3 regions of the Ohtaekwangia sp. genome follow, and region 2 is predicted to be linked to each of the others. Evidence: riboswitches for the same ligand, from Rfam matches in the RefSeq annotation. Region 2 holds a riboswitch; each other region holds the start of a gene.
The links. Region 2 has a riboswitch for S-adenosylmethionine ahead of V7Q33_RS17935 (phytanoyl-CoA dioxygenase family protein). Riboswitches for the same ligand answer to the same signal wherever they lie in the genome.
Positions count from the first base shown of each region.

Region 1: another riboswitch for S-adenosylmethionine. It lies ahead of V7Q33_RS14825 (O-acetylhomoserine aminocarboxypropyltransferase/cysteine synthase family protein); the one in region 2 lies ahead of V7Q33_RS17935 (phytanoyl-CoA dioxygenase family protein).
Region 3: another riboswitch for S-adenosylmethionine. It lies ahead of metH (methionine synthase); the one in region 2 lies ahead of V7Q33_RS17935 (phytanoyl-CoA dioxygenase family protein).

Region 1 covers NZ_DAIQRQ010000035.1:39,002-44,999, reverse strand. Annotated here, with positions in the region: gene V7Q33_RS14840 (GMC family oxidoreductase) at 1-375, opposite strand, end outside; gene V7Q33_RS14835 (DinB family protein) at 502-954, shown strand; gene V7Q33_RS14830 (tetratricopeptide repeat-containing sensor histidine kinase) at 976-2,739, shown strand; SAM riboswitch class I at 2,860-2,977, shown strand; gene V7Q33_RS14825 (O-acetylhomoserine aminocarboxypropyltransferase/cysteine synthase family protein) at 3,257-4,579, shown strand; gene V7Q33_RS14820 (homoserine O-acetyltransferase family protein) at 4,653-5,699, shown strand; gene V7Q33_RS14815 (homoserine dehydrogenase) at 5,696-5,998, shown strand, end outside.
Region 2 covers NZ_DAIQRQ010000052.1:3,259-9,256, reverse strand. Annotated here, with positions in the region: gene V7Q33_RS17945 (YeiH family protein) at 167-1,435, opposite strand; gene V7Q33_RS17940 (ATP-grasp domain-containing protein) at 1,800-2,735, opposite strand; gene V7Q33_RS17935 (phytanoyl-CoA dioxygenase family protein) at 2,772-3,620, opposite strand; SAM riboswitch class I at 3,909-4,021, opposite strand; gene V7Q33_RS17930 (hypothetical protein) at 4,273-5,016, opposite strand; gene V7Q33_RS17925 (DUF4097 family beta strand repeat-containing protein) at 5,138-5,899, opposite strand.
Region 3 covers NZ_DAIQRQ010000003.1:121,558-127,555, reverse strand. Annotated here, with positions in the region: partial or broken gene metH (methionine synthase) at 1-3,372, opposite strand, end outside; SAM riboswitch class I at 3,425-3,545, opposite strand; gene V7Q33_RS02570 (Ppx/GppA phosphatase family protein) at 4,013-4,909, shown strand; gene V7Q33_RS02565 (outer membrane beta-barrel protein) at 4,915-5,739, opposite strand; gene V7Q33_RS02560 (PorP/SprF family type IX secretion system membrane protein) at 5,973-5,998, shown strand, end outside.

The sequences.
Region 1 (5,998 bases), on a different contig from region 2:
TTTGCCCCACATAATGGAACGACCGCCGGCATGGTAGCCACGAATCCAATCAAACGGTTTTACTTCCGTATAGGGATTTTCCAGATCATTCACCCACCAATGTTTATTCGCCTGGTTTAGCCAATGCGTTCTGGATTGTACCGGATAAAATTTTAATTCTTCTTCTGTTAACCGGTTCGCATGCGGCAATTGCCAGGGGTCTTTTGTCATGGTGGGGTAATCAACCTGATGCTTTACATCTCTGCCTCTTTCCAACACCAGGGTTTTCAATCCTTTCTCTGTGAGCTCCTTGGCTGCCCAGCCTCCGCTGATGCCCGTACCTACAACAATCGCATCGTAAGTATTTTGTTTTTGCGCGTCAATATTAAGGTTCATGGTCTGGTTTAATTTGAGAAATCAAGTTAACGACTTAATTCACCAGTGAAAATATTTAGCATGCTTTTTACATGGACAGAGTCTTTTAAAACAGATTAATGTATTTTTATCTGTCAATGGTCATGTATGGAAAGTGAAATCCTTCATTTAGCACACGCGCTGCAAAACACATTCGAAAAAAATGCGTGGCATGGCCCTGCTGTGAAAGAAGTATTAGCGGATATTACTCCACAGCAAGCGCACCATCGCCTTCCCGCAACTCATAGCATTATCGAGTTGGTTGCACATATGACTGCCTGGCGTACGTTTGTAACGCATAGGCTGCGGGGCGATACAGATTATAAAGTAAGTGATGAACAGAATTTTCCTACACTATCAGATTGGAATATAGTGGTACGCAATCTGGAAGAAAGCCAGGCCGCTCTTTTGCAGGCACTGTTACAATTTCCGCAACAGCGGCTGGATGAAAAAATTTCTCCTGGAGAATATAACTATACATTTTACACGTTGTTATCTGGAATTATACACCACGATCTATACCACCTGGGGCAGATCGTTCTCCTGAAGAAAACGATATGAAAGGTTAACAGGATGGAGCGAATGGGTACGACTGACGTTAAACTGGAAGAAGGAAAGGCTTTGTTACGCGAGGCATTTGCATGCCGCATCAACAATCTTCAAAAAAGTATAGCCCTGGCAGAACAGGTTGTAAAACTGGGCGAACAGGCCGACAGCAGCGAGCTTTGTGCGTTGGCCAAAAATCAACTGGCACTGTATCACATGATACTCGGTGAGCATCAAAAATCATTGTCGAATGCAGAAGAAGCACTAACGTTCTTTGACTCACATCACGATCTTAAAGGCATCGGTGACGCCAAATATGCCATTGCCGGTGTGCACTACAAAACTGACAATTTTCATTTGGGGTTAATCTTCCTGCTCGATTGCCTTTTTTTATATCGCAAGATCAGCGACCACTATAACGAAGCGAGGGTACTGAAATCGCTGGGTACGATCTACGAATACCTCGATGATCAGGAAAATGCCATTGACTCGTACCTGAGCTCTGTTGCCGCCAGTAAATTAGCGGGCGACCCTACGCTGGAGTCTAATGCTTACAACCCGTTATCCGGTATATATCTCAAACGCGGTCTGCACGACCTGGCGCTCGCTACTATAGAAAAAAGCATTTCACTAAAAGAGCAAACGAACGATGTGCGCGGACTCGCCTTTGCGCTCTACGGCCGGGGAAAAGTATTTATCAAGCTTAAACGCTTTGACGAAGCCCTGCAGGATCTCAACCATTGTTTGAAAATACAGCTTGAGGTTGGCGACAAGTTAGGCATAGCCATGGCCTATAATAAATTAGGTGTGTTAATGCATGAGCTGCGTCAATTTGAAGAGGCACGAAAATTACTTTTGCTCGCACAACAGGTGGCCGATCAGTATAACATCCGGGTTATACGCTACAAATCGGTATATAATCTGCACCATGTTGCCAAAAGCGAAGGTAAATTAGATGAGGCGTTGCATTTTCTGGAGCAGTATATACACATCAAGGAAGCGATTATTGCCACGGATACACACAAAACAGTAAAGAGTTATGAAGCAATATCGAAAGTAAAGGTATTGGAGCTTGAAGCAGAGATACAACGTAGCAAAACCGAGATCATCGAAAAGAAAAATGCAGAACTCGATTCATTTTTTTACCGGGTATCGCACGATTTGAAAGGACCTATATCTTCTTTGCTTGGCTTGAACAACCTGATGAAGTATGAGGTAAAAGATGAAAAGCTGCAGAAGTATATAGATATGTATCAATCACAGATTCTGCGTATCGATAACATTGTGCTTGATCTCATCAACCTCACACGGATGAATCATGCGGAAGTAAACAAAACAAAGATCGATTTTGAAACACTGCTGCACGACTGTATTAACACCTATCAATTTCTCGACAACTTCAAACGCATATCATTTAAAATAGAGATCGAGCCCAACCTGGAATTTTACTCAGAATGGGCCATAGTAAATACTATTTTACAGAATCTCATTGAAAATGCGATCAAGTATTCCATGCCTGATAAGGAGCCAATTGTTCACATTTCCATTGCGCGTGATGAGCAATCACTGATCATTATTGTCACGGATAATGGCATTGGTATAGATCCACTATTGCAGACGAAAGTGTTCAATATGTTCTTCCGCGCCAACGACCGTGTGGAGGGAACCGGCCTTGGGCTATATATACTAAAGCGTGCGGTAGAGCGGCTTCACGGCGATGTATCGTTTAAAAGTGAAGTTTTTCAGGGAACATCTTTTACGGTAAAACTGCCATTTTTTGGCCGCCAGTCTATACTGTAAGGCATTTACTAACGGTTGTATGCAGTTATAACAAAAAAAATTTTCCGGTCGGGCTTGGAAACAACTTTTTCAGGCTCTACGTTTGTGACATCAAAGTCGAATAAGCACTCTTGCTTGATCGATTTATAAAGAAGCGCGGAGAGACAGGCTCTGAGAAGCGCTAGCAACCACTCCCAACAGGGAAAAGGTGCTAAATCCTGACTCCGGTGTGGATGGTCCACGCCGGGAAATATAAACCGATGAAAATGAAAAGCATCATCAACAACATCATTTCAGGAAAAGGCTTGCATAGCCTTCGTGCTTATTTATCCGAGACATTCAACATCATCATTCGTAATTTCATTTGCATGTGCGCCAACAACGCGTGTTGTTGCACGTGCTGTTGCTGTTAATCTTTAAGCGCACCGCTTTCAGCAACACACTAGCCTCACGATCTGCCAGGTGACAGGCACGGTTACGGCTACATCAAAAATTCTTTTTCTTAAAACAATTACGACAACCCAACAAATATATAGTTATGTCAAATTTACATTTCGAAACCCTTCAATTACATGCAGGCCAGGAGATTGATCCCACCACCCGCTCCCGTGCTGTGCCCATTTATCAGACTACGTCCTATACATTCAAAGACTCTGAACATGGCGCTAATCTTTTTGCCTTGAAAGAATTCGGCAACATCTACACGCGCATCATGAACCCCACCACAGATGTTTTTGAAAAACGTATTGCAGCGTTGGAAGGCGGAGTAGCTGCACTGGCTACCGGCTCCGGGCAAGCTGCACAATTTCTTGCCTTGAATAACATTCTGCAGGCAGGCGACAATTTTGTTTCTACTTCATTTCTTTATGGCGGCACGTACAACCAATTTAAAGTTGCTTTCAAGCGACTGGGTATAGAAGTGCGTTTTGCAGAAGGCGATAAAGCAGAAGCATTTGAAAAACTGATCGACAAAAAAACAAAGGCATTGTTTCTTGAAACGATTGGTAACCCCGGTTTTAATATACCCGACTTCGAAGCGATTGCTGCGGTTGCCCGCAAGCATGATCTGCCATTGATAGTAGACAATACATTTGGTGCTGCCGGATATTTATTCCGCCCGATTGAGCATGGAGCCAATGTAGTGGTTGAATCTGCTACGAAGTGGATTGGTGGCCACGGCACCTCTATAGGCGGAGTTATTGTAGATGGAGGGAACTATAATTGGGGCAATGGAAAATTCCCGCAGTTCACAGAACCATCGGAAGGTTATCATGGCTTGAAATTCTGGGAAGTATTCGGTGAAGGAAATCCTCTTGGTTTACCGAATATAGCCTTCATCATCCGCACACGCGTAGAAGGTCTTCGCGACTTCGGCCCCTCACTGAGTCCTTTCAACTCATTCCTGTTACTGCAAGGTTTGGAAACACTTTCCCTGCGCGTGCAACGCTCTGTTGACAATGCGCTTGCCTTGGCACAATGGCTTGAACAACACGATCTGGTGGAGAGTGTAAATTATCCGGGCCTTACCAGCAGCACCTATCACAAGCTCGCTAAAAAATATTTACGCAATGGCTTCGGCGCTGTGCTCTCTTTCACATTAAAAGGCACCAAAGAACACACCGCTAAATTTGTAGACAGCCTGAAGCTCGTAAGCCATCTGGCAAACGTAGGCGATGCAAAAACACTGATTATACAGCCTTCGGCCACTACGCATCAGCAATTAACCGAAGAAGAGCAAATCACAGCAGGTGTATTGCCAACATTATTAAGAATCTCTGCAGGGATAGAACATATAGACGATATCAAAGCCGATCTGCAGCAGGCGTTTGAGAAAGTATACCAGGGCGAATTAGTATCCTAGTTTAAGTTTTAAATAAGCATCCGTCCTCTCTCCTTTACCGGAGAGAGGGAGCGGATGAAGCACTGCCACCACCATGGAAAAACACGATCACACCTTTCATTATCATCATCCATTTGAATTGGAGTCGGGCAACATACTTCCCGGCTTTCAGCTGAAATATACCACACTCGGTAAACTCAACCACGACCGCTCTAACATTGTATGGGTATGCCATGCTTTAACCGGCAGTTCTGATTTTACGGATTGGTGGGGTGATCTGTTCCGTGCCGGAAGTGCTTTCGATCCTAAAGATCATTTCATTATCTGTGCGAATATATTGGGTGGATGTTATGGATCTACCGGGCCTCTTTCAATCAACCCCGAAACCGGCAAACCATTCTACCACAGCTTTCCGCTGATCACCAACCGCGATGTAGTTCGCGCGTTCGATCTTCTTCGTCAGGAATTGCAGATCGAGAAGGTATATACCTTATTGGGTGGATCGCTCGGCGGACAGCAGGTAGTGGAGTGGGCAATACAACAACCTGAAGTTTTTGAGTATATAATTCCCATGGCGTGCAACGCATTCCATTCTCCATGGGGTATAGCATTCAATGAAGCACAGCGATTGGCTATAGAGGCTGATCCTACGTGGAAAGAGAATGATATACGTGCCGGATCAGAAGGACTCAAGGCAGCACGCGCCATCGGGATGATCTCGTACCGTTACTATGAAACATTCAACCAGACACAAGCTGAAAAGACCAACGACAAACTGGATGAATATCGTGCGGCTACCTATCAGCGTTACCAGGGACAAAAACTGGTAAACCGTTTCAATGCATTTTCTTATTGGACGCTTTCTAAAATTATGGACAGCCATAATGTAGGGAGAAGCCGTGCCGGTATAAAAGAAGCTTTGCATACTATAAAAGCCAAGACACTGGTCGTAGCCATCGATACAGATTTTCTTTTCCCGGTAGGCGAGCAGAAATTTCTTGCGGAAAATATACCACAGGCGCAATACGCTGAACTTACGTCACTGTATGGGCACGATGGATTTTTAGTAGAGTTCGAGCAATTGGACACGATCATAAAACAGTTTTATCAACAGAGAAAATTTAGCACGGTATTATCATGAGAAGAAAATTGAAGTTAGGTCTCTTTGGATTCGGATGTGTGGGTCAGGGTCTGTATCACGTTTTGCATGAAACACATGGTGGTGTTCAGGCAGAGATCAAAAAAGTTTGTGTAAAGAGTAAAAACAAAACACGTCCGGTAAAGGATGATTTCTTTACGTTCGATAAAGAAGAAATTCTGAATGACGCAGAGATCGATGTAGTAGTTGAGCTGATCGATGATGCAAACGCTGCTTACGAAATTGTAAAAACCGCACTGGAACGCGGAAAGGCTGTAGTAACGGCCAATAAAAAAATGCTG
Region 2 (5,998 bases):
CTATTTCGTGTTAATTTTTTAATAGGAGGATATAGATGTCTAACTGTTGTTAGGGCAGCAATTATGAAAACAGCTCGTTTGTGGGATCTATATATATAAGAGTGCTCAAAGCTATATATAGCGTTTGCAGGCGATTGACTTGTGGAAAATGCTACACGCTATGCTGTCAGCTGAATAGTAAAAATGCAATAATGAGTGTGATAACAATATTGAATCCCTGCGCGATCAGGAAAGCATAAAGTGGTTTTTTGCTGTCTTCGTTAAAAAGATCAGAAAATTTTGTTTCCAAGCCAATACTGGTAAAAGCGAGGGCGAACCACAACGTCTGAATGCTTTTTAAACTGTCTTTTACAACGGTTACTGTGTCGGCTTTCAGTATGAACGAGAAGAGGAGGGAGGCAGCGACAAATCCCAGCACAAATTTAGGAAAGCGCTCCCAGATAACACCGAGTGTAGGTTTGGTTACACTGCCATCGGCTTGTGTTTTGTTGGTATACGTCCAATATATACTAATGGCAAAGGCTGCCACCCCCAACAATACATTCTGCGAAAATTTTACTATCGTACTGACCTTTAGTGCCGTGTCGCCTACTAACGATCCCGAAGCAACCACCGCTCCCGTGGTGTCGATGCTACCACCCAGCCAGGCACCGGTAACTTCCTGCGAAAAATGAAAGTAGCTGGCGATATAGGGCATCACGATCATCATGGGTATAGCCACAATAAGTACCAGCGAAATAACATACGAGAGTTTTTTGGAGTCGCCTTGTATGGCACCGGCCGTAGCAATAGCAGCCGATACACCGCAAATGGAAACGGCACTGGAGATCATCATGGTAAGTTCTTCATCAAGCTTCAGCTTGCGACAGATCCAGTATGCAAAATACCATACACTCAGTACAACAGCCAGCGCCTGTATTAACCCCAGACCACCGGCTTTGAGTATATCTGTGAAAATTACACCGGTACCCAATAAGACAAGACCAATCTTGACAAATAACTCGGTAGAGAGTGTACTTCGAAACCAATCAGGGAGTGTTGTGGCATTGCTAATGAGCAGGCCTATGGAAAGACTAAAAATGACAGCTTCAAGATTCAGCGACTTAATAGTGCTGTTCCCTGCCAGTATCAGGGCGACCATGGTAAGTGCAAAGAGTATTGGGAATACGCGGAGCATATTTCGCCACGACTTGTTCGTTAACACAGCGCCCAATACCGCGATGATACAGGTATAGACGAATTGTATAACCATGTTCAGCAGGTTGGCCGGTGCCAATACTTTTTTAAACAGCTCTTCAGCTTCCTTCCAGCCGAAGGTTGGCGTTGGAAGGATGAACCATCCCAGCGTAAGCAGAATCGTAACACCACCGAGTATAACCGATGCCCAGTCTTCGTGCAGGTTTAAACCATTCTTTGCTGTAGAGGCTTGGGTCATGCTGTTGTTGTTTCTGAATGAGAAAGATACTGTAATAGGTATAACGCTGCAACGATGATGAGGATGTATAAACAAAAACGAGGATAGACGGAAGCGCACGGCAACAACATGTACTTGGTGGCTACGGAATGCACCAGTGTCTTTCGAGAAATTCCACCAAAAAATCTTTTAAGACCGGTGCATCCGGAAGCCGTGTAAAGCGTAGGGATCGATAGCTTGCAGATCCTTACACTTGCCGGTAGCCGTCAGGTTAAACGGCTGCCAGTATAGTTTATTCACAACGATTTGTATTAAGTCTATCAAATCTATAGACAAATATAACTTTGAAATGATTACCTCCAAGCATCGCAGAAATAATTTTTGATTAAATCGTAAGCGCTATTTCTTTTATTTTCTGTAGGCGCTGCTCAAGGTAATCGGTAATGCGGTCGAATGGATTAAATGACAGGCCTTCTGTAATGGTGCTGAAGGTACTGGTGTGAGGACGTATCGAATAGAAATATACTTTGTTACTTTTGCGATCAACAACATATTCGATACTACCAGTGTCCAGCAATGAAGCATGTGCTACTTTTTCGATCGCTTGAGTGATTTCCAGCGATGGCGTAAAGACGCTCGACTTTACTTCGATCGACCATGCATCTGCCTGGTCGCCGGCATGGTATACTTTTGAAGCATACAGCAACTCGCCCTTCAGAATCTCTGCCCGCACAATATAATTCCCTTTCGGTGATATATACTCCTGTATTACAAATGACTTGTCGCCATATACTGGTAACGTGTCGTTGATGATTGCATTCACAAGCGCGCTGAACGAGTCGAAGCGTGTGGTTGTAATGTGATCATTCAGTCCGTTACTCTTGAGCAGGATCGGAAAGCTCAGCTCATTCCCCGTTGCAAGCAGTTGGTCAATGCTGCTTACGATACGTGTTTTTGGAAATGGTATTCCCAACGATGCAAACACCGAAAGCTGTCGCGATTTGGTGCTGAGTATTTCTGTAGCACGCGATCCGTTCATCACTTTGCTGCTGTTAATCGTGCCATTCAATTTCTCTACATGCTTTACATACTCTGTCGTTTGTGCTATACCCAATGCGTTGTGTGTAAAGTAGGGAGGCGAGCTCATATCGTTGAATACAAGACTGTAAGGCACTTCGTATTGAGCAGGATCATATAAATGGTCTGCGGGGTTTATCGTTTCAAATGCAATACCTCTGCTGTATAATTTTTCAAACAGCGGATTGTATTGTTCGGGGTGTGCGTAAATAATGCCGATTGGTTTTTCAAAAAATGAATGCATGGTTGTAGTTTTAATTAGTCGGTAACACATCAGAATTTATGCCGCTTTTCGAAAAGCAGGTATCAGGTTCTTATGTTTTTTACTGCCTACCAGCGGTAAAAGGTGCAGATATAGTGGTGTGCTGCTCTTCTCCGTCTTCGGGTTATATTTTCCAACGATCATCGGTATATACATTACGCGTCTGCGGCTTGCAGCACCGGTAAGGGGAGAAGGAGCTACACGGTGCCATATTCTTCCGTCATGAATAACCAAGTCGCCAGCCTTTGCATCGACCAGCACTTCGTTCTTGTCATCGTAATTATTTAAATAATATTTTTTACGGAAGAGTAAATCCCAAAGCCCTTGTTTGTGTGTGCCTGGCAATACGCGCAGCCCGCCTTTATCGGCAGAAGAATCGTCCAGGTAAAAACCGATGTTCAGCATGGGGGCTACTTTTTTACCGTAGAAAATATCCCGGGCACTATCGGTATGCCATCCCATGTGATAGAAGTTACTGCCTTCCGTATTTACATAATGATTGAATACGACTCCGTCTTTTTCTTCCAGCCCGAGGCGTGCACCTTCCGGCATTAATACTTTCAAAGCCTGCAGGGCCGAATTGTTAGCGAAGTTTTTTACCGCCTCACTATGTTGATTGGTAAAGGCAAAGCGTTGTACAATGGTTTTACCATTTTCATCCACACCATATTTAATGGGCACACCATTTATTTTCTGCACATTGTTTTCAACCCAGCGGCGTTGCACCTGCTCGGTAGAGTGTATAATCTCTTCAACCGTTTCGCGTGATGCATAGTTTTCAAAGTGAATGAAGCCATTCTTCTGGAAGAAGTCAATTTGTTCTTTTGTTAATGTGCCTTCGAAAGTGAATTTTTTATAAGTAGCCATGATGTTTAAATATTTAAGGTGTTCGATGTTTAATGTTCCGTGTTTACATAGTATTGAATGGGCGTTTACTTTTCTGCTTTTCGTGTTTGCTCTTGGTTTAACGAAAAGACATACTCATACCGATGCCTGCTCTTTCAGAGTAGAACTGTTCAATAAACTATATAGGGGATAAAGGATAGACTGAATCAACAACAACAGCAGTTGCACATTCGGGGGTTCATGTTGATAGCCTGCGGGGACATGTTACTACGAACGAAGAAATTTTTCCTGTGTTTCATATTACGTTAAATTTTATAGTTCCAATTTTTTTATTGGTAGGATTTAGCACCTTTTCGGCCCTCACGGCCGGTAGGTTGCTAGAGGTTCATTGAGCCTATTCTCTTCCCTCTTCTGTATAAAATCAATTTGGTGTAATTGATTTGTCTACTAAATCGATAGACAAATGTAGGTATTGAATTTTAATGCACAACATTTTTGTGAAAATTTTTTTGTCAGCCGGATAAGGTTAATGTTTAATACGTTGACGTAAAACAGAAGAGCCTGCCAGGCGGCAGGCTCTTACTCCTGAAATGATGCAGCATCGCTAATGGTTCATGAATAGATCTAACCCAAACCTTCTCAATGAATATAGTATGCTGCAAACATGGGTTGGTTAATTGGCCTTGCGCAGGTATACATTGCCGTATTTCGATTCGAAACTATAGCGCGGGCCGTTACCGGGTTTTGCTGATACGTATGTGTGGAAGTTTTCATTCTTCGAAACATCGCCTCCAAATTTGGCGCTGAGGTTTGTATAAATCTCTCCATAATTAGTTTCCGCTGTCAGCTCACCGGTGGCACTTTCAGAGAGTGAAGCATCTACGGCACCATAGGTAGCGGCTACCGTTAGCGGACCTGTAAATGATTTGATCTCAACAACTCCATAAATCGACTCGATGCGTGTCTCCATGTTGCGTGGAACTTTAATCTCCAGAAATATTTCCATGTCAATACCACAACTCATCCGGTCAAATTTACTCTTACCGTTCTGGTCCTGGTATTTCCTGAGCTCTTCCTGGTTCTTGAATACTATTTTCTGTGCACCATCATATATAGTATATCGTTTGGGAAGATTCTTCATATTGGCAATCTCGTTACGCACAGTAACGGTATTGCCCGTTGTGGATGTTTCCAGGGTAAAAGCATCGTCACTTTCGCCACCGTTTATACTCACCGTTCCCTGTACGGATATCTCATTCTTGTCCCAGGTGGTAACGCGGATCAGCTCCGGGTAATCAAAGTGCATCGCGATCTTTTGGCCCGGCTGCACAGCGATGGACTTATTGATGGCGGTTTGTGCATATTCTTTTATCGGAAGGGTGAGCGCTGCGATGATGAATAATACATTGATTTTCATAGCAAAGTATTTTTATTGGATTAAAAAACGCTGACAGTTTGGGGTGTTGCCTTCCAGTCTTCCTTCCGGGAAAGAAGAGATACAGATTTAAGCATGTCTTAGGCTGTCAGCGCCGAGTGTGCTACTTTTTGCGCAGATAAATATTGTTGTGTGTAGAAGAGAGGTTGATCTCTAGTCCACCACCGTTGAGCTTGCCGGTAATGTTGTCGCTATATTTGATCATGTTGCCTGCCTTGTCTATCTCGATTTTGAAATCCGGATCGACAAAGATTTCACCGTATACCGTACTCAATTTCATATTCGCCTTGGTGCCCACCGGCAGCGCTACATCTACGTGGCCATGTACTGATACAATGGATATAGGATTTTTGATGTTGGGACTAAGCGATGCATCAATGTCACCATGAACTGTTTTTATCGTCATCGGCCCGGTGGTATTAGTAAGCGTTACACCATTGTGCAGTGTTGATACTTCAATCTCGCCTTCAAAATTTTTGATCTCTATATTCTGACCATAGGGCGATGTGTGGGTATAAGATACTACAACACCTTTGGGAACTTTGATGGTAATATCAGGACCATCCATTTTTTTGAGCTGCTGCACTTCGATTACGTTTCCTTTATCAACTACCGATAATCCAAGGCCGGAGTTATCTTCCAGGCCCATGCCGCTGATGGAACGCAGACCTTTCGCACGCTCATCGTTTTCGCGCTTACCGCTACGCGAAGTAAAAATGATCTCGTTGCCGCTATACCCCTCAATCTCTACATTATTTACTTCTTTAATTTCGAGACGGCCGGTGCTTTTCGCTACTTTATATTCCTGAGCCTGAACCAACCCCGCGACAAGCGCCAGGGCTACCGTTGCCAATACGTTTTTCATTGTTATAATGTGTTTTATTTTTTTCTTTTCTGAACTATAAACATGTGTAGTTTACCTGGTATAGCCTTGTTCCGGATACACGTATATACCTGTAACTAT
Region 3 (5,998 bases), on a different contig from region 2:
ATGATCTCCGAGTAATCGTCATGATTCGCTTTATATTTATCCACGAGCTTCTCTAACCCGAGACCTGCTGTTACAGCAAACATACCGAGATAATCTTTGCCTGGTTCCGGCGAAACAAAGTCTGACAAACAGAAATTAGGAAGGTTTTGTGCTTTCTTATTCTGCTGTCGCAGGAAATGAAATGTAGCAAAAGGATTTGACTGACCATCCTTGTAGAGATCTATATCATCGCCGGTATTTACGGCCTGATAGAAAGCGATAACACCATTTGCCTGTAGGCTCTTGTTGTGGATGATCTCATCCAGCATGGCATTGGCATCATCAAAAAGTTTTTTGGCTTCCACTCCTACTACCGGATCTTGCAATATACCGGGATAGCGGCCTGCCAGCATCCAGGTCTGGAAGAACGGTGTCCAGTCTATATATTTTCGAAGCTCTTCCAATGGGAATTGGATAAACTCTTTTCTGCCAAGTACAGATGGCTTGGTATACCGCGTAGCAGACCAATCAATATTTACTTTATTCTTACGCGCATCTGCCAGCGATATATAGTTTTTGGTTCCCTTACGATTTTCGTGGTCAACCCGTAACTGCTGATACTCCTGTTTTACTTTCGATTTAAAGCCTGCACGTGTTTCCGTGCTGATCAACTCGCTGGCCACTGGCACAGAACGCGAAGCATCCAATACATGTACTACCGGCCCATCATATACCGGGTCGATCTTTACAGCGGTGTGAATGCGTGATGTGGTAGCTCCACCAATGAGCAAAGGTAAATCCAGCTTTTCACGCTGCATCTCGCGCGCCACGTGCACCATTTCATCGAGTGATGGTGTGATTAAACCACTCAGGCCAATCACATCTACTTTTTCTTTCTTGGCCGCTTCAATGATCTTTTCAGAAGGCACCATTACACCCAGATCAACTACTTCATAGTTGTTACAGGCTAACACTACGCCCACTATATTTTTGCCTATATCATGCACATCGCCTTTCACTGTAGCCATTAATATTTTGGCTGCCGTTTTATTAGTTGTGCCGTTCAGACGTTTTTCTTCTTCGAGGTAGGGCGTGAGGTACGCAACGGACTTCTTCATTACGCGGGCGCTCTTCACCACCTGCGGGAGAAACATTTTACCGGCACCAAAAAGGTCACCCACTACATTCATTCCGGCCATCAGCGGTCCTTCAATAACATGCAAAGGTCTGCCGTATTTGATGCGTGCTTCTTCTGTATCCTGATCTATAAAATCGATAACACCTTTTACCAGCGCATAGGTTATGCGTTCTTCTACGGTGCCTTTCCTCCACTCGTCATCCGTCTCTTTTTTCTTGGCCGATCCTTTTACCGTTTCTGCAAACTCCAGCAGGCGCTCGGTGGCATCGTCTCTGCGATTCAGCAGGACATCTTCTACACGCTCCAGCAGCTCTTTGTCGATCTCATCGTATACTTCCAGCATCGTTGGGTTTACAATACCCATGTCCATACCATTTTTTATAGCATGATACAGGAAGGCAGAGTGCATTGCTTCGCGCACTTTCTGATTTCCTCGAAAGCTGAACGACACGTTGCTTACACCACCACTCACATGTGCACCCGGTAAATTTTCGCGTATCCATTTGGTAGCACGAAAAAAATCAAGTGCGTAGTTACGGTGCTCTTCTATACCGGTAGCTACCGGAAATATATTCGGATCGAAAATGATATCCTCCGGAGGGAACTTTACTACGTTCACCATGATATCATAGGCGCGCTTGCAAATCGATATTCTTCGTTCGTATGTATCGGCTTGTCCCTGTTCATCGAATGCCATCACTACTACAGCAGCTCCATAGCGCTTCACCAGCTTTGCCTGACGAATAAATTCTTCTTCTCCTGATTTTAAGCTGATGGAGTTTACAATGCCTTTACCTTGCAGGCATTTCAATCCGGCTTCGATCACCTCCCACTTGGATGAATCGACCATTACGGGTATAACTGCAATCTCCGGTTCAGAAGCCATTAAGTTCAGATACTTGACCATGGCTGCTTTGGAGTCGAGCATCCCCTCATCCATGTTCACATCAATCACCTGCGCTCCACCCCTCACCTGGTCGAGTGCTACTTCCAATGCTTCTTCAAATTTATCTTCCTTAATCAGCTTCAGAAACTTTGCCGAACCTGTTACATTCGTTCGTTCTCCAATGTTAACAAAATTCGACTGCGGTGTAATTTCTATTGCTTCAAGGCCACTTAATTTCAATCTGTAATCCATGGGTGGGTCAATTATCAAAGCCTGCTTTCGCAGGATGTTGCTTTATTATTCGAGGTTAGCTTTCGACTATATATCGGATGATTTTTTTGTATATATATGACTATCAGTTTACAGTTTCTGCTACTGAAGTCTGTATTAGTCGTGGTTTATATTTAGCAGCTATGGATGCTATGAGTTTAATATGATCGGGTGTAGTGCCGCAGCAACCACCTACAATATTGATCAATCCTTCCTTGAGAAATACTTCAACCTGCGAACCCATCTCTTCGGGGGTTTGATCGTAATGTCCAAACTCATTGGGAAGCCCTGCATTTGGATACGCGCTCACAAAGAATGGCGCCTTCTCATTCAACACCTGTAGATACGGTCTCAACTGGCTCGCACCAAGCGCGCAGTTCAATCCTATACTTAACAATGGCACATGCGATACAGACACAAGGAACGCTTCTGTAGTTTGCCCGGATAATGTTCTTCCACTTGCATCGGTAATCGTTCCTGACACCATCACGGGTAACGTCTTGCCAATTTCATCAAACAACTCCTGTATCGCGAACAGGGCAGCCTTCACATTAAGTGTGTCAATAATCGTTTCCAGCAGCAGTATATCTGCGCCTCCGTCTATAAGACCTTTTGCCTGTTGCTTGAATGCAAGGGCAAGCTCATCGAACGTAATCGCTCTATAGCCCGGGTTATTTACATCCGGAGAAAGTGAAGCCGTCTTGTTGGTAGGCCCCATAGCACCGGCCACAAATCGCGGCTTGGACGGATCTTTTTTGGTATACTCATCTGCAACTTCTTTGGCAATCTTTGCAGAGTAATAGTTCAGGTCATATACCGCATCTTCCAGATGATAATCGGCCTGGGCAATGGTTGTACCACTAAACGTGTTGGTTTCGAGTATATCCGCACCTGCTTCCAGGTATTGACGATGTATTTCTTTAATAATGTCCGGACGCGTGATAGAAAGAACATCGTTATTTCCTTTCAGCGGAGACGGATGGTTTTTAAAACGCTCACCGCGAAAGTCTTCTTCTTCCAGCTTATACCGCTGAATCATCGTACCCATAGCACCATCGATTACGAGGATACGTTCTTTCAAAATGTCTTCGATTTTCATAAAGCCCTCCATAATTTGATATTCGCTATCCAGAGAGCCCGTAAGGTGGGTTTACTTATCTTTTCCACCACAAGTCAAGTATTTGTAGTGAAAGGGATTTAGCACAACATTCCTTCCGGAATAGGATGCTAAGACGTCATCGGGCCCAGTCCCTCAGTCTTTCTGGATAAGCAAGCACAAATAAAATGAATAGGAAGGAAACTACAAAACTTTAAAGCTGCGAGCTGCGATGCGTTAGCCGTTATCTGTTACACGTTAATCGAAGATGGCTTTCGTGTAGTGGAAAACAATTAACAAGGTAACGATGTGAAATTTTAATAACGAACAAGGAACATCAGTTAACGAATAGTTAAGGTTACCAAGTTAACTGTTACTTGGTGGAGTTTATAACGGTTAACCTGTAACAGTTAACGTGTAACCCATTCTTTCAGCAGGCGGCCCAAAACCTGTTGCCATTTCCCGCAAACGTTTATTGAAATTTAACTTTGCAGATTGCATCTCGAACGAATCATTTCATGATCTTTGCAATACCAAATTGTACCTCAGCCATGAACCAATATTCCACGGGTATTTGTAACCTCTCGTTTGTGTTAACGGCTCCGCTATCTGTACTTTATCCAGCATCTATACTCCGCGCCGAATGAAAATTGCCGCCATCGACATCGGTTCCAACGCTATACGCTTTCAGGTTTCTACTGTACTGACGAACGATAAAACACACCCGGTATTTAAAAAACTGGAATACATACGCTTTCCGCTTCGTTTGGGACACGATGTGTTCACTACTCAGCGCATCAGTGATAAAAGCATCAGCAAGTTCAAGAAGCTTATGAAAGCTTACAAATTGTTGTTGGAACTTTATGAGGTAGACAGCTATATGTTCTGCGCAACCTCGGCTATGCGCGAATCTGATAACGGAAGTGAATTAGCCGACCAGATACAGGAGGAATTTGGCATCACCATCAACATCATCGATGGCAACCGTGAAGCTGAGCTAATCAATCGGGCCATCAGCTCATACCTCACAGACGAAACATATCTCCATATTGATGTGGGTGGTGGCAGTACCGAGTTAAACTTGTACGCTGGCGGCAAAAAAATAAAAACCCGCTCTTTCAAGATTGGATCAGTACGTGTACTCGAGCAAATTGATTCTCCCCTCATGTGGCAAGACATGGAGCATTGGATCAAGGAACACGTTAAAGAAGAATACGGCAGAGTAACCGCAGTAGGAACCGGCGGTAACATCAGTAAGATATTTGAGCTTGCCCAGCTTAAACCGGGAAGTACCATGTCGATAAAGAAGGTAAAGCAAATCCGCGATATGGTGGAAGCGTATTCACTCGAAGACCGCATCTATAAATTACAGATGAACCCCGATCGTGCGGATGTAATTATACCGGCCAGCCATATATACCTTCAGGTAATGGAATGGGCGCATGCAGAATCTATACTTGTACCGGAAGTTGGTCTCAAAGATGGTATTATGCTTCATCTTTACGAGCAAAGTCTGATTCAACAAAAGCTGAATCTCTAAGTAAATTACTTCGGACGTCTCCGGTCGATAGTACTCTTTCCCTTCTTACGTTCTTCTACTTTCAGATCGATCAGGTAGGCAAGCGATATGCGGAATCCCTGGTTGCGTATTTTTTGTGTTTCACTAAAGGAACGAAATTCAGGACCGAACACACCATTGCTTTCTCTGCTTAGATATGAGTGTCCTAACTCGTAGCGCAACGTTAAGACCATTTCCCGATCACGCGCTGGTTCAAATAAGAATCCGGCTGTAAAGTTGAGTCCTAACTGTATACGGTTGGGATGTTGAATGACCATATCGGTTTCCTGAGCCGTTGCCGGATCTTTTCCAAACTTGATCTTCACGGGAATAACATATGAGTCTCCGCCATGAAATTCATGTGTGTCACCATTTTCAAAGGTTCCTTTTCCTCCCAGCCAGTAACTTACGTTTGGACCTATACCAAGTGAATATTTAAACGATTTTGTACCGATCGTACCTTTAAAATAAGCGGTATATACTAAAGGCATCTCGATATAGTTATACTTCAGCTTTAAAGCGAGGCCTTCAGGATCATTGGAAACATCTTTACCCCTTCTGGTCATATCCTTGCCCTTGGTTGAATAGATTAGTGACGTGTGCAAAAAGAATCGTTTACGCACTTTAAACGCGAGATGACCACCAATATGATACCCCATAACGGGTGTAACACGATACTGACTTTTCAAATCCTTGTCACCAAATGACGTCCAGGAATAATTGAAGCCTGCAACAGGACCTACCAATACCTGCGTGTATGCTTTGTAAGATAAAAATATAAGAATAAAAACACTTGCTAAACGTGCTCTCACGAACTTCCAGTTTTGAGGGTTAATTCTTTCTCTTTAAATGCCCAAAAATAGGGGTTTTCACTCAAGTTAGGCGATGAACAATTCTATTAAACCAAAAAAACGCTGTATATTCGTGAGTTTTCTGTAAACTGACTTTTTAAACTGATACAATTCACTCTAATGTTAGTTCATTTGTACTTGCGCGCACAAACTTAGAGTGGCTTTTAAGCAAAGGCCCATATTAATGGACGGGAATGCGATATTTTTTTAACTCACTTAT